Linked DNA regions of Bacillus pumilus. The protein of the gene in region 1 interacts with the protein of each later gene in a pairwise test. Links are inferred from orthologs where the notes say so. Each region holds a gene or a part of one and is shown in the gene's direction. Other genes may lie near its edges.

The links. The genes of interacting proteins can lie anywhere in the genome.
Region 2: the proteins of GPS65_RS10225 (region 1) and hprK interact in binary tests that used the Bacillus subtilis proteins (3 or more experiments, as listed by UniProt). The link is inferred for Bacillus pumilus from one-to-one orthologs.

Annotation. Positions count from the first base shown.
Region 1 is NZ_CP047089.1:2,082,137-2,090,035, reverse strand. What follows is about bases 3,212-5,967. They hold GPS65_RS10225 (HTH-type transcriptional regulator Hpr), read left to right. Parts: upstream 3,212-4,157; coding sequence 4,158-4,778; downstream 4,779-5,967. Other genes in these bases: GPS65_RS19460 (hypothetical protein), read left to right, coding at 5,935-5,967; GPS65_RS10215 (DUF3267 domain-containing protein), read left to right, coding at 5,334-5,852; GPS65_RS10220 (YhaI family protein), read right to left, coding at 4,756-5,100; GPS65_RS10230 (YtxH domain-containing protein), read left to right, coding at 3,614-3,970; yhzF (membrane protein YhzF), read right to left, coding at 3,294-3,485. Outside these bases: GPS65_RS10255 (ABC transporter ATP-binding protein), read right to left, coding at 1-444; GPS65_RS10250 (HIT family protein), read left to right, coding at 932-1,360; serC (3-phosphoserine/phosphohydroxythreonine transaminase), read left to right, coding at 1,520-2,599; more of GPS65_RS10240, read left to right, coding at 2,725-3,211; more of GPS65_RS19460, read left to right, coding at 5,968-6,120; GPS65_RS10205 (YjcZ family sporulation protein), read right to left, coding at 6,173-6,262; GPS65_RS10200 (YjcZ family sporulation protein), read right to left, coding at 6,408-6,494; GPS65_RS10195 (peptidylprolyl isomerase), read left to right, coding at 6,656-7,534; GPS65_RS10190 (sporulation YhaL family protein), read right to left, coding at 7,588-7,818. UniProt on the Bacillus subtilis protein: Negative regulator of protease production and sporulation.
Region 2 is NZ_CP047089.1:881,726-886,724, reverse strand. Bases 1-2,795 are described here. They hold hprK (HPr(Ser) kinase/phosphatase), read left to right. Parts: upstream 1-829; coding sequence 830-1,762; downstream 1,763-2,795. Other genes in these bases: GPS65_RS04420 (nucleoside recognition domain-containing protein), read left to right, coding at 2,618-2,795; lgt (prolipoprotein diacylglyceryl transferase), read left to right, coding at 1,774-2,598; nagA (N-acetylglucosamine-6-phosphate deacetylase), read right to left, coding at 1-652. Also shown: more of GPS65_RS04420, read left to right, coding at 2,796-3,562; pyrophosphatase PpaX, read left to right, coding at 3,559-4,209; GPS65_RS04410 (acyltransferase), read left to right, coding at 4,211-4,729; GPS65_RS04405 (Rrf2 family transcriptional regulator), read left to right, coding at 4,799-4,999. UniProt on the Bacillus subtilis protein: Catalyzes the ATP- as well as the pyrophosphate-dependent phosphorylation of 'Ser-45' in HPr, a phosphocarrier protein of the phosphoenolpyruvate-dependent sugar phosphotransferase system (PTS).

The DNA of each region.
Region 1 (7,899 bases):
TGCACACATAATCATGACCTTCTGCTTCATACCTTTTGAAAAATGAGCAGGGAACCACTTCAAACGTTTCTCCATTCGAAATTCTTTCAGCAATGACGGCAGGCGTTCATCTAATTGTTCCTTAGACAGTCCGTAAGCCATCGCTGTCAGCTCTAAATGCTCTTTTAAAGTTAATTCTTCATATAATACAGGTGTTTCTGGAATAAACGTAAATTGCGAACGATACGCCTCTTGATCATCTTGAAGGGTTCGCCCGTTTAATTCAATCACACCTTTATGCGGTTTCATGAGTCCGATGATATGGCGAATGGTTGTGCTTTTCCCCGCCCCGTTTAAGCCGATGAGACCAACAATTTGATTTCTTTCTAATTCAAATGAGATATTTTTTAGAACGGGATTCTTCGTATATCCACCCGTTACATCTTTTACAGTGAGAAGGGACATGAATTCGTTCCTTTCTTTCGTTTTTCCTTTATAGTAACAAAAACGAAAGGTAATTTGAAATGTTTACCTATAGACAAGTCATGAATAAAAAATAGGCATCTTGGTCATCATAATGTATGTAGAAGAAATGAACTTGATGACCAATAAGTAAATGAGGTGTTTGTTAAAGGCAAAGAACCGCATGACAAGTTGGTTTTTCATCTAAAAACCTTAGCTTCTGTTTTGCTTCACTGATTCTTGATTTTTGTGTCCTATACAATATGTATACGACAAACCAAAACGTCAAATGAGGTGTTTACGGCAGAAATAGCAGGCATATGAATTCTTTATTTCAGTAAATAGAGAATTCAAAAGGCATATCGAATGAAAGCATCAGCATTTCTTCTGCAGGAGCAGGATGAGCGACCAAAGGAGTTCGCTTGTCCTGTTTTCTTTTTTGCTCATTTTTGTGATACGATGAAGGAAAATGAATGAGGAGTGACATGACGTGAGCGATTGTATTTTTTGCAAGATCATTGATGGAGACATTCCATGTGCAAAAGTATATGAAGACGAGCATGTATTGGCTTTTCTAGATATTAGCCAAGTAACAAAAGGGCATACCCTTGTAATCCCGAAAATACATAAAGAAAACATCTATGACATGACACCAGAAGTGTCTAATCACTACTTCCAAGCGATTCCGAAAATTGCAAGGGCGATCAAACAGGAATTTGAACCCATTGGATTAAACCTTTTAAACAACAATGGCGAAAAAGCTGGACAATCTGTGTTCCATTACCACATGCATATCATTCCGCGTTACGGCAAAGGCGATGGCTTTGGTGCCGTATGGAAATCACATCAAGATCAATATACGTCAGAGGATTTAAAAGACATTTCTTCTGCCATTCATACGCGCCTTACCTCATCTTAATAGATGAGGTTTTTCTCATTTCTACCCCTTTTTCTCCCCTTTGTTTCTTAATAGTAAGATATTTAGAACGATTCAAATTTTTTGTCCAATTGCTTCAAATTTGTGATAGGATGGTTTTATCTTTTGATCCATTAACGCGAGAAATAGGGAGAGATTGTGATGAAGCGAACGACGAATTTTAATGCTGGTCCTGCGGCACTGCCGCTAGAAGTGCTTAAAAAGGCACAGGAAGAACTTGTTGATTTTAAACAAACTGGAATGTCTGTAATGGAGCTGTCGCATCGCAGTGGTGAATATGAAGAAGTCCACAATAAGGCAAAATCATTGTTGGTTGAACTGATGGACATTCCTGAAGATTACGAAGTCCTCTTTTTACAGGGCGGAGCTAGCCTTCAATTTGCGATGATTCCTATGAACTTCTTACATGAAGGCGAAACGGCTCATTTCATTCAAACAGGCGCTTGGTCAGAAAAAGCATTATCAGAAGCAAAAGGGTTTGGTGAAACATCTGTGTTTGCTTCAAGTGAAGACGACAACTACTCGTATATTCCAGAAGTAGATGCCTCCGCTTTAACAGATGGCGCTTATTTACACATCACATCAAACAATACGATCTTCGGCACTCAGTGGAAAACGTTCCCTGGTACATCATTACCGCTCATTGCGGATATGTCCAGTGATATTCTCAGCAAAAAAATCGATGTTTCTCAATTTGATCTCATTTATGCTGGGGCACAAAAAAACTTAGGGCCTTCTGGTATCACGATTGTGATCGCGCGCAAACGTTTATTAGAAAAAGAGAAAAAGAGCACACCGAAAATATTAAAATATTCAACACACGCAAAAGCTGCCTCTCTTTATCACACCCCACCGACTTTTGCGATTTATATGCTGTCTCTTGTCCTTGACCATGTTAAACAGGCTGGCGGCGTAGAAGCAGCGGAAAAAAGAAATGAACAAAAAGCAGGCATTCTCTACGACACAATTGATCAAAGCGGCGGTTTTTACAAAGGACACGCACGCACTGACAGCCGGTCGCATATGAATGTCACATTTACCCTTCGTGATGATGCACTCACTGCATCCTTTGTAGAGAAAGCAAAGCATGAACAAATGGTTGGACTTGCCGGTCATCGTTCTGTCGGTGGATGCAGAGCATCTATTTACAATACGGTATCGATTGAAGACTGCCAAAAGCTTGCGGACTTTATGAAAAAGTTCCAGCAAGAAAATGAGTGAAAAAGCTTTTCTATAGAGAAATAAATTTGTTATAATAACGAGAAATATAAAGTGATGACTCTTGCAATAAATGATGAGCCATATTATTGGAGAGTGCTAAGAGCTTAGCAGAGGAGAGCATAGAAATGAAAACAAAAGAATTAGTCATTATGTCATTGCTTGCAGCAATGGGAGCTGTTTTGCATACGATTTTCCCGCCCATCTTTTTCGGAATGAAACCTGATATGATGCTGGTCATGATGTTTTTAAGCATCATCCTTTTCCCAAAGGTACAGCATGTCGTGGTGATTGCCCTTGTAACAGGCGCCATTTCTGCATTAACAACAGGTTTCCCAGGCGGACAAATTCCAAATATGATTGATAAACCAGTGACAGCCTTTATCTTCTTAGCCCTTTTCTTATCTTGCATGAAGATAAAGAACAAAGTAGTGCTGACCGCTGTGTTAACTGCGATTGGAACCATCGTATCCGGCGTGATTTTCCTATCTGCCGCATTACTGATCACTGGACTGCCAGCTGCATTACCTGCACTTCTTGTAGGCGTCGTCCTGCCAGCAGCCGTGATTAATACCATTGCTATGGTATTTGTCTTCCCAATTGCTCAGTCCATTCTCAGACGTGCAAGAATGATAGAAGTTGCTTAACAAATAATCGAACCTCTTCATAATAGATGAAGAGGTTTTTTTTCATGCTTTTATAAAAGAAAAAGGGTCAAAAGCAAAATGAGGAGCGAAATTCCTGCACCTGCCGCACACACAAGTGCTTTTTGCTTTAATACATGTTTTGGCGGATAAGACCCCGCATACCCCAGCTGTCTTGCATAATGAATAGAGCCACCTGTAAAAACGACACCGATACACGTAAAAACGAACAGAAAGACAGACAACCTTCTCCCCTCCCTTTTCTTCAAAAGTATGCTAAAATAAAGCAAGCTATGTATGGAAGTTCAATGAAGCTGATCGTCAGCTCAGAGAGAACATGCGAATGTGTAAAATTTGACTAGAGGTGATTTGAATGGCTAGTGGACGTTCTTTATTAACAGGATTATTTGTAGGCGGTCTCCTCGGAGGTGCGGCAGTGCTCCTGACGACTCCCTCTTCTGGCAGAGATGTGCGCGGAAAGATGAAAGACGGCTATGACAAATTCGAAGATACGCTGACAAGATTAAAAAGAGATGGACAAGCTTTAAAAGAGCAAATTGTTGAAACAGCAAAAGAAAGTGCAGAGGTCATTAAAGAAGTCGGAACTGAATTACAAACATCGATTCAGCAATGGCGTGAAGAAATCAAGCCTCATCAGCAGGATTTGCAAAAGGAAATTCAGGAAATTGAGGAAAAGCTCAAGCAACTGGAGAAAACCTTACAAAACTAATATACTCAAGAAAAAATATTCGTTTACAAAAGTGTGCGGGGTGCGTATCCCGCACTTTTTTTGTTGAAAAAAGGTTATTTTGACAATGTTTTTCATGAGTTTTAAAAATTCTTGAATTTTCAGCTTTATTAATCTTTATTTTATTGGCATAATAGAATTACAAGAAAAAGAGAAGTAGGTGAAATGGATGAATCATTCGGAACAGCCTTTCGATGTAAAAGAAGCACTTTTATTCAGTCAAAGAATGGCCCAATTGAGCAAAGCTCTTTGGAAATCCATTGAAAAGGACTGGCAGCAGTGGATCAAACCGTATAACCTAAATATCAATGAACATCATATTTTGTGGATTGCGTATCAATTAAAAGGAGCTTCAATATCAGAAATTGCAAAGTTTGGCGTCATGCACGTATCAACAGCGTTTAACTTCTCCAAGAAACTGGAGGAACGAGGATTTTTAAAATTTTCTAAAAAGTTAAACGATAAACGCAATACGTATATTGAGCTAACGCCAAAAGGCGAAGAGACATTCCATAAACTACTCGAAGATTATGACCCGGCAAGAACTGGTATTGTCAAAGGCGCACAGCCGCTTCATGACATTTACGGAAAATTCCCTGAGATTTTAGAAATGATGTGTATTATCCGAAACATCTATGGTGAGGACTTCATGGAGATTTTTGAGAAATCGTTTTCAAACATTGAGAAGGACTTTTTGAACGAGCGAGGAAGAGTCACTAAAAAGTCTGAGGAACTTGAAGACTCAGCTGATGCAGCAGAAAAAGCGGCTAAAGCAAATCAAATTGTTTAATGATCTTTATAAATTCATTCATTAACGGCTGAAACAGCCCTTGATCATGCAATGCAAATATCGTCTCATGCACATCCAGCTTTTCAATTAACTGTCCTGCAAAAAGCGCAAGCATATCGTCAAACATGACGTAGCCTTGTGCTTTTTGCTTGTCCATTTCCTCTGAAAGCTCAGCACAAATACGCTCAATTTCCTGCGCTTCTTCTTTCGATACCTGCTGCCTCATCAATAATGCATAATATGGATAACGGCTCATATCGGTCGCCGTCAGCAAAAGTTCCATATAATATTCGAGCTGGCTCATTCGTTCCTCAATACTCATGTACGTTCCCTCTTTCTCTTAGTCTTTCTATTCTAGCCGAAATTACTCATTGACGAAAGAGACGAACCTCCCTCTTCTGTCTTTTTTTCTTGAAAAATCCAAAGTTTCCTCTCTTTATTCCATATGAACACCACATTTTATTTTTTTTCATAAAAACCATTGATTTTTATCCTCAGGAAGAGTAAATTATCTTGAGATATTCAATTAGTTTTTTAAGATTGGAAGGATGAAAAATGAATTGTTGGAAGACCATTAATCTTGAAAAGGATTATGGTTATACAAGACTGCTGATTTCAGCCATAAGTCTTGCTATACTTTTTTTCATTACGGCTTTTTTATGTTTTCAACTGACTCATCCTGAAACGAGACTAAGCAGTCACAACGCACCGCTTTTTGCTATGCTTTTACTTGTGACGTTGCTTGTCCACCGTGTGGTTCACTTGATCCCAGTGATGAAAAACAAGAAAAAAATGACGTTATTTAAACGAAATTGCTGGCAGCGTGTGCCAAAGAACATCATGCTTTATTCACTTCTTAGTCCATTTTGTGTGATTTCACCGGTTTACTTTGTGTTAGGTGTGGCGTTTCCTATGTATGCACACTATTTTATCATCATCGCAAGTATTCATGCAGGCTATTGTTTGCCTGACTTTTTATTTGCATGGAAACTGCTCAAAGCACCTAAATCCTGCATCATCGATCAAGCCCAAGACGAGTTTGATATTTTAGTTGACCAAACATCCTCATCATGAGGTTTTTAAAGCCAACTTCTATCTTTTTCATAAAATATTTGGTAATGTAGTATGGGAATAGCATAGAGAGGGGGGATCTCCGATAGTTTTATTTTACTTCATCGTCTTTGCCGCGTTTATTGTGTATTCAATAAACAGGCTTACTAATACATTATGCCTTGTCAGAGAGATTCCTGAAGAACGGCAAGATAAGGTGTTTCGCTTTATCAATGTATCGATACTGATCTTACTGATCTCATCATTTGTTGAAATTACCATATCTATTTAAGATCAAAGCAAAAGCTGCCAGTTTGAGGGCAGCTTTTTGTGTATATTCATTATTAGCAAATCCAAGATGCACCGATAATGATCAATAAGATGAATAACACGACGACTAGTGCAAAACCGCCAGCGAAGACTTCTCCTCCCATGTAAAAACACCTCCTGCCAATTCTTCCTCTGTTCTAAGCTCAGTGTATGCAATAAAATTGAAAACGTTTAGGCACCTGTCATCGTTTGAAAAAAGAACCGCCCGCACGCATGGCAGGACGGCTCCTTTCTGTCACAGCGATTTAATTAGTAAAGATATGCTGCACCAACGATGATCAGCAAAATGAATAGCACGACCAATAAAGCAAACCCATTAGAATATCCTGCTCCCATATAATTCAGCCTCCTTTTTGTGATCACTATATGTGTATGTCGCGCGCAAATTTTTGACTAGACGAATGCCCTTCCATTTGCATTTCTTTTTACTGCGTGTCACAATATGTTATGATACAAGCAATGATAAATAAATTGGAAAGATTAGGAGTGTTTTTTGAATGAAAAAAATGGCTTTAGCAGCTGTAACAGCAGTTAGTGTTTTAACTCTTGGCGCATGCAGTAGCGGTGATAAAGATGTCATCGCAACAACAAAATCAGGAGATGTCACAAAAGAAGAGCTTTATACAACTCTTAAGAAACAAGCAGGTGGAGATGCTTTAAATCTACTTGTTCAACAAAAGGTTCTTGCTGACAAATACAAAGTATCTGATAAAGAAATTGATAAGAAAATGGAAGAATATAAAAAGACACTTGGTGAAGATCGTTTAAAACAACTTCAAGATGAATTTGGAAAAGATTACATCAAAGATCAAGTGAAATATGAGCTGCTGACTCAAAAGGCTGCCAAAGCTAACATCAAAATCACTGATAAAGAAGTAAAAGCGTATTACGATGACCTAAAAGGGAAAATCCGCGCAAGCCACATTCTTGTAGCTGATAAGAAAACAGCTGACGAAGTGGAAAAGAAATTAGATAAAGGTGAAAAATGGGATGCTGTAGTGTCTGAATATTCAACTGATACTGCTTCAGCTGCACAAGGCGGAGATGTAGGCTGGTTCGCAAAAGAAGGTCAAATGGACGAGAACTTCAGTAAAGCTGCATTCAAACTAAAAGTGAATGAAATCAGCAAACCAGTGAAATCACAATTCGGCTACCATATCATTAAAAAGACCGAAGAACGCGGTAAATATGATGACATGAAAGCAGACTTGAAAAAAGAACTACTTGATCAAAAACAAGCAGACACAAATGAAATCCAAACCATCTTAAACAAATTGGTGAAAGATGCAGATGTGAAAGTAAAAGATAAAGAGCTTGAAAACACGTTTAAAGAAAAATCTCAACAACCTGCACAACAACAACAACAAAACCAATAATCACCAAAAACCCCTCTGCCGTGATCAGGCAGAGGGGTTTTTATAACATCTGATTAAGCAATCGAGTGATCTTCATGTGCCGCCGAATCTTGGGATCTTTTCATTTGCTGTCCCTGACGTCTGCGCTCTCTTTCTTGCTCCATTCGCTCGATAAAAATCTCTCCTTCCTTCTCAATAAAGGATTGATCAATCTCTTGCTCCTCTTTGGCCGTTGTCATTAATTTATACGCACAGAAAATAATGCCAATGATACATGCATACACCCACCATGGAAAAAACAACATTTTTTCATCGCCTCCTTTTTTTCAGAACAGCTCTCTTTTCCTTTGTGTTACATGCTTATGCAAAAAGAAGACAAGTTATGA
Region 2 (4,999 bases), 1.2 Mb from region 1 along the record:
CATGCTTTGCTGCTAATTCAATCATGTCATGATGGGCATTCGTATGTCCAATAGAAGGAATAATGTTTTTTTCTTGCAACAATGAAAGAAAAGCAAAGTCAGGGTCTTCTTCAGGTGCAAACGTGACAATTCGAATAAGGTGTTCAGAAGCATCCAGCCATTTTTTAAAAAGAGGGAGATTGGGCTGCTTTATCCATTGAACAGGCTGTGCCCCTGCTTTATCTTTCGAAATAAAAGGACCTTCAAGATGGATACCTAAACATTGTGCCTGAACGCCTGCTTGTTCTTCATTGTATGGTTTCCACTGGGCGACATTTTTAAGTGCTTGCTCTATCTCTTGATGGTTTTGAGTGATGGTTGTGGCTAAAAAACTTGTCGTTCCTTCTGACGGTAAGTGATCAGCGATTGTATTCATGGCTTCTGATGTCGCATCCATCATATCTGCTCCATATCCACCATGGATGTGAATATCAATCATTCCGGGAAGTAAATAAAAGTTTTCCCGGGAAATATATACTTTTTCATAATTTCCTGTCGGTGGTGTTGTTGAAATATAGTCAATCTTGCCGTCGCGTAAACCGACAAAACCGTTTGCAATCATTTCAGTCTTTGTCACAATATGAATATTGGAGAGCAATAAAGAGCTGCTCATGATTGTGCCCCCTTTAGTCATTGTCTTTGATTTAGTTTACCCTTTTTAAGTATAGTTGTCTATACCAGTAAATGAAAGGAAACAGGAACAGGATAAAATACTGTTTTGGGATCATCATTGAAAGTGATAAAATAGAGCTGTATTTCTGAATCGCCTGTGATAAAAGGAGGAAGAAGCGTGCCGAAAGTTCGTACGAAGGACATAATGGAACAATTTCATCTTGAACTGGTAAGTGGGGAAGAAGGGATTAATCGTCCCATTACAATCAGTGATCTTTCCAGACCAGGTATTGAAATGGCTGGTTATTTTACATATTACCCAAAAGAAAGAGTTCAACTTTTAGGGAAAACAGAGCTTTCTTTTTTTGAACAGCTCCCAGAACGCGAACGAAAGCAGAGAATGATGTCTCTTTGTACTGATATTACTCCTGCAATTATTTTGTCACGAGATCGTGAAGTGCCGAAGGAGTTAATTGAAGCTTCAAATGAAAATGGCGTACCTGTGTTACGTTCAAGCCTAAAAACGACAAGACTGTCGAGTCGTTTGACCAACTTTTTAGAAAGCAAGCTTGCACCAACGACTGCTATTCATGGTGTGCTCGTAGATGTATATGGTGTAGGTGTATTGTTAATTGGAAAAAGCGGAGTAGGAAAAAGTGAAACAGCCTTAGAATTAGTGAAGAGAGGACACAGGCTGGTCGCAGATGATTGCGTAGAAATCCGTCAAGAGGATCAGGATACGTTAGTCGGAAGCGCACCTGAGCTGATTGAACATCTTTTAGAAATCCGTGGATTAGGCATTATTAATGTGATGACCTTATTTGGAGCTGGGGCTGTCAGAAGCTATAAGAGAATTACGATTGTGATGAATCTTGAACTTTGGGAACAAGGCAAACAGTACGATCGTTTAGGACTTGAAGAAGAGAAGATGCGAATCATCGATACAGATGTACCGAAGCTGACCATTCCTGTCCGGCCTGGACGAAACTTAGCGGTTATTATTGAAGTGGCTGCGATGAACTTCAGGTTAAAACGCATGGGACATAATGCGGCGGAACAATTTACAAGTAAACTAGCCGATGTCATTGAAGACAATGGCCAAGATGAATAGGAGTTGTCTATATGAACGAAGCGATTCAGCCAATTGATCCGATTGCTTTTCAGCTCGGACCTCTTTCGGTTCATTGGTATGGTGTGATCATTGGGGTAGGAGCCTTACTAGGACTCTGGCTCGCACTGAGAGAATGTGAGAAAAGAGGAATCAATAAAGATACGTTTATTGATTTAATCTTATTTGCCATTCCAATAGCGATTATTTGTGCACGAATTTATTATGTATCCTTCGAATGGGATTACTATCAGCAGCACCCAAATGAAATCATTAAGATTTGGCATGGCGGAATTGCCATTCATGGCGGGCTGATAGGCGCTGTGCTGACAGCAATCGTCTTCACAAAAGTGAAAAGGGTGTCCTTCTGGAAAATAGCGGATGTAGCAGCACCTAGTATTTTACTAGCGCAAGCCATTGGACGCTGGGGGAACTTTATTAATCAGGAAGCGCATGGTGAGGCTGTTTCAAGAGCCTTTTTAGAGAATTTGCATTTGCCTGAGTTTATCATTAATCAAATGTATATTGATGGGACGTATTATCACCCAACGTTCTTATACGAATCATTATGGAATCTTGCCGGTGTTGTGATCTTGATTTTATTACGTAGAACATCGATGCGTAGAGGCGAAATCTTCTTGTCTTATTTAATTTGGTATTCAATCGGTCGTTTCTTCATAGAGGGTATGAGAACGGACAGTTTAATGCTGACAGAACATCTTCGAATCGCTCAAATGATTTCGATTGCCATTTTTGCAGTGGCTGTTTTGCTGATCATCTTTAGAAGAATAAAAGGGTACGCATCGATTCCGTATAAAGAGAACAACTCATCGAATTAAAGCAGGGGGGATCAAAGAGATGGGGGAGACATGGAAAAACGGCTTAAAAGCGGGGCTATCGACTACTTGGACACTTGGAAAAGTCATCTTTCCGGTTACCATTCTCGTCAGTATCTTGCAGCATACGCCTGTTATGGATTGGATGATTCAATTCATACGGCCATTGATGGGATTGTTTGGTCTTTCAGGGGAAGCAGCTATTCCTCTTGTATTAGGAAATGTGCTGAACTTGTATGCAGGCATTGCCGCCATTTTGACACTAGATCTTCCCGTGAAGGAAGTGTTCATTTTGGCCGTGATGCTCTCCTTTTGCCATAACCTGATGATTGAATCGACAGTGGCAGCAAAGGTTGGACTCAGAGTGTCTGTCATTTTGCTTGTCAGAATCAGTCTCGCTGTTGTTTCCGCTATTGTCATTCATCTCGTTTGGCAGGGAGGCCAGGAGCCGGCACAATATGGATTGCTAACGACAGCTCAGACGGCTGATGTGCCTTCCAGCTGGTACATGATTGTCCTTGTTGCTTTACAAAAAGCCGTACTCGGTGTGCTCCAGCTCGCCTGTATTGTCATCCCTCTTATGATCATCATTCAATTCATGAGAGATCTAGGATGGCTCCATACGCTATCTAGGTGGCTGTCTCCATTTACGAGAATGCTTGGAATGAAAGAAAATACGTCGATGACGATGGTCGCTGGGTTAACCATTGGTCTGGCATACGGGGCTGGCGTGATGATGAAGGCAGTGGAAGAGGATGGCGTGAGTAAAAAGGATTTAACTCTTGCTTTCATTTTCCTTGTCGCCTGTCATGCAGTGGTCGAAGATACGCTCATATTTATTCCACTTGGGATCCCTGTGTGGCCGCTTCTTGTCATCCGCCTAGTATCTGCAATTTTATTAACAGCTGTTATTAGCTATATTTGGCGAAAGCGCGAGCTTGCAGCTGTTAGAAAGGAAGCCATATGAACGAATCAACTATTAACACCGTGCTATTTGATTTAGATGGCACATTAATCAATACGAATGAATTAATTATTGCTTCATTTCAACATACGCTTGATCATTATTACCCTGGTCAGTACAGCCGTGAAGAGATTCTTCATTTTATTGGTCCATCATTATTTGATACATTCTCTGCGATGGACCCTGATCTAACGGATGACATGATTCAGATGTACCGTACATTTAATCATGAACAGCATGATCTGCTTGTGACTGAATATGAGACTGTTTTAGATACATTGAAAGTCTTGCAGGATCGAGGATTTAAGCTTGGTATTGTCACAACAAAGATACGTGACACAGTGTTAATGGGATTGAAGCTGACCGGTTTAGAGCCATTCTTTGAGGTGATTGTGACGCTCGATGATGTCCAAAATGAAAAGCCGCATCCTGAGCCAGTTCAACTGGCATTATCCAAGCTTGGCAGCGATCCACATGAAGCGGTGATGGTCGGTGACAATTATCACGATATTCTGTCTGGTCAAGCGGCAGGGACAAAAACAGCAGGTGTTGCTTGGTCGATTAAGGGAGAAGAAGCCCTTTTCAAGCATCGCCCTGATTTTATGTTAAAGAAAATGAGTGATCTCCTGGCGATTGTTGGAGCTGATTGAGTTGAGAAAAACAGATCGTTATCCTGTAAAAGGGGTCAATTCGTTACGACAAGTGTATCGGACGGTTCCTTTTTTCAAAGTGGTGAAAAACTTTATTTTCATTCAAATCGCACGGTACACGCCCTTTATGGGAATGAAAAATTGGATATACAGAACCTTTCTTCGTATGAAGGTCGGCGAAGATACAGCGTTTGCCTTAATGGTCATGGTGGATCTCATGTTTCCTGAGAAAATCAAAGTCGGTCGAAATTCGGTGATTGGCTATAACACCACCATTTTGACCCATGAGTATTTGATTAAAGAATATAGACTTGGGGAAGTCTATATTGGTGATGAAGTCTTAATTGGAGCCAATTCCACCATTTTACCTGGTGTGACCATTGGGGATGGAGCGATCGTGTCAGCTGGTACACTTGTTCATAAGGATGTTCCAGCAGGTTCATTTGTTGGAGGAAATCCAATGCGCATGATTTATACGAAAGAAGAAATGAAAGTACGTCAATCTAAGTCTGCTGAGTAGCTCGGCAGACTTTTTTGTTGACAATATGTTATGGTGTAACTATAATGATTACAACAGAGGTGAGAAAACATGAAAATCAGCAGCAGATTTACTGTCGCTGTCCATATTCTGGCCTTGCTATCACTTGAAAAAGGATCATTACAGACATCTGAGGATATCGCGGGAAGTGTGAATACAAACCCAGTTGTTATCCGCCGGATTATGAGTAAATTAAAAAAAGCAGGCCTAATCTCAACGAGTCTTGGTAAAGGTGGTTCTCAGCTGAACCGC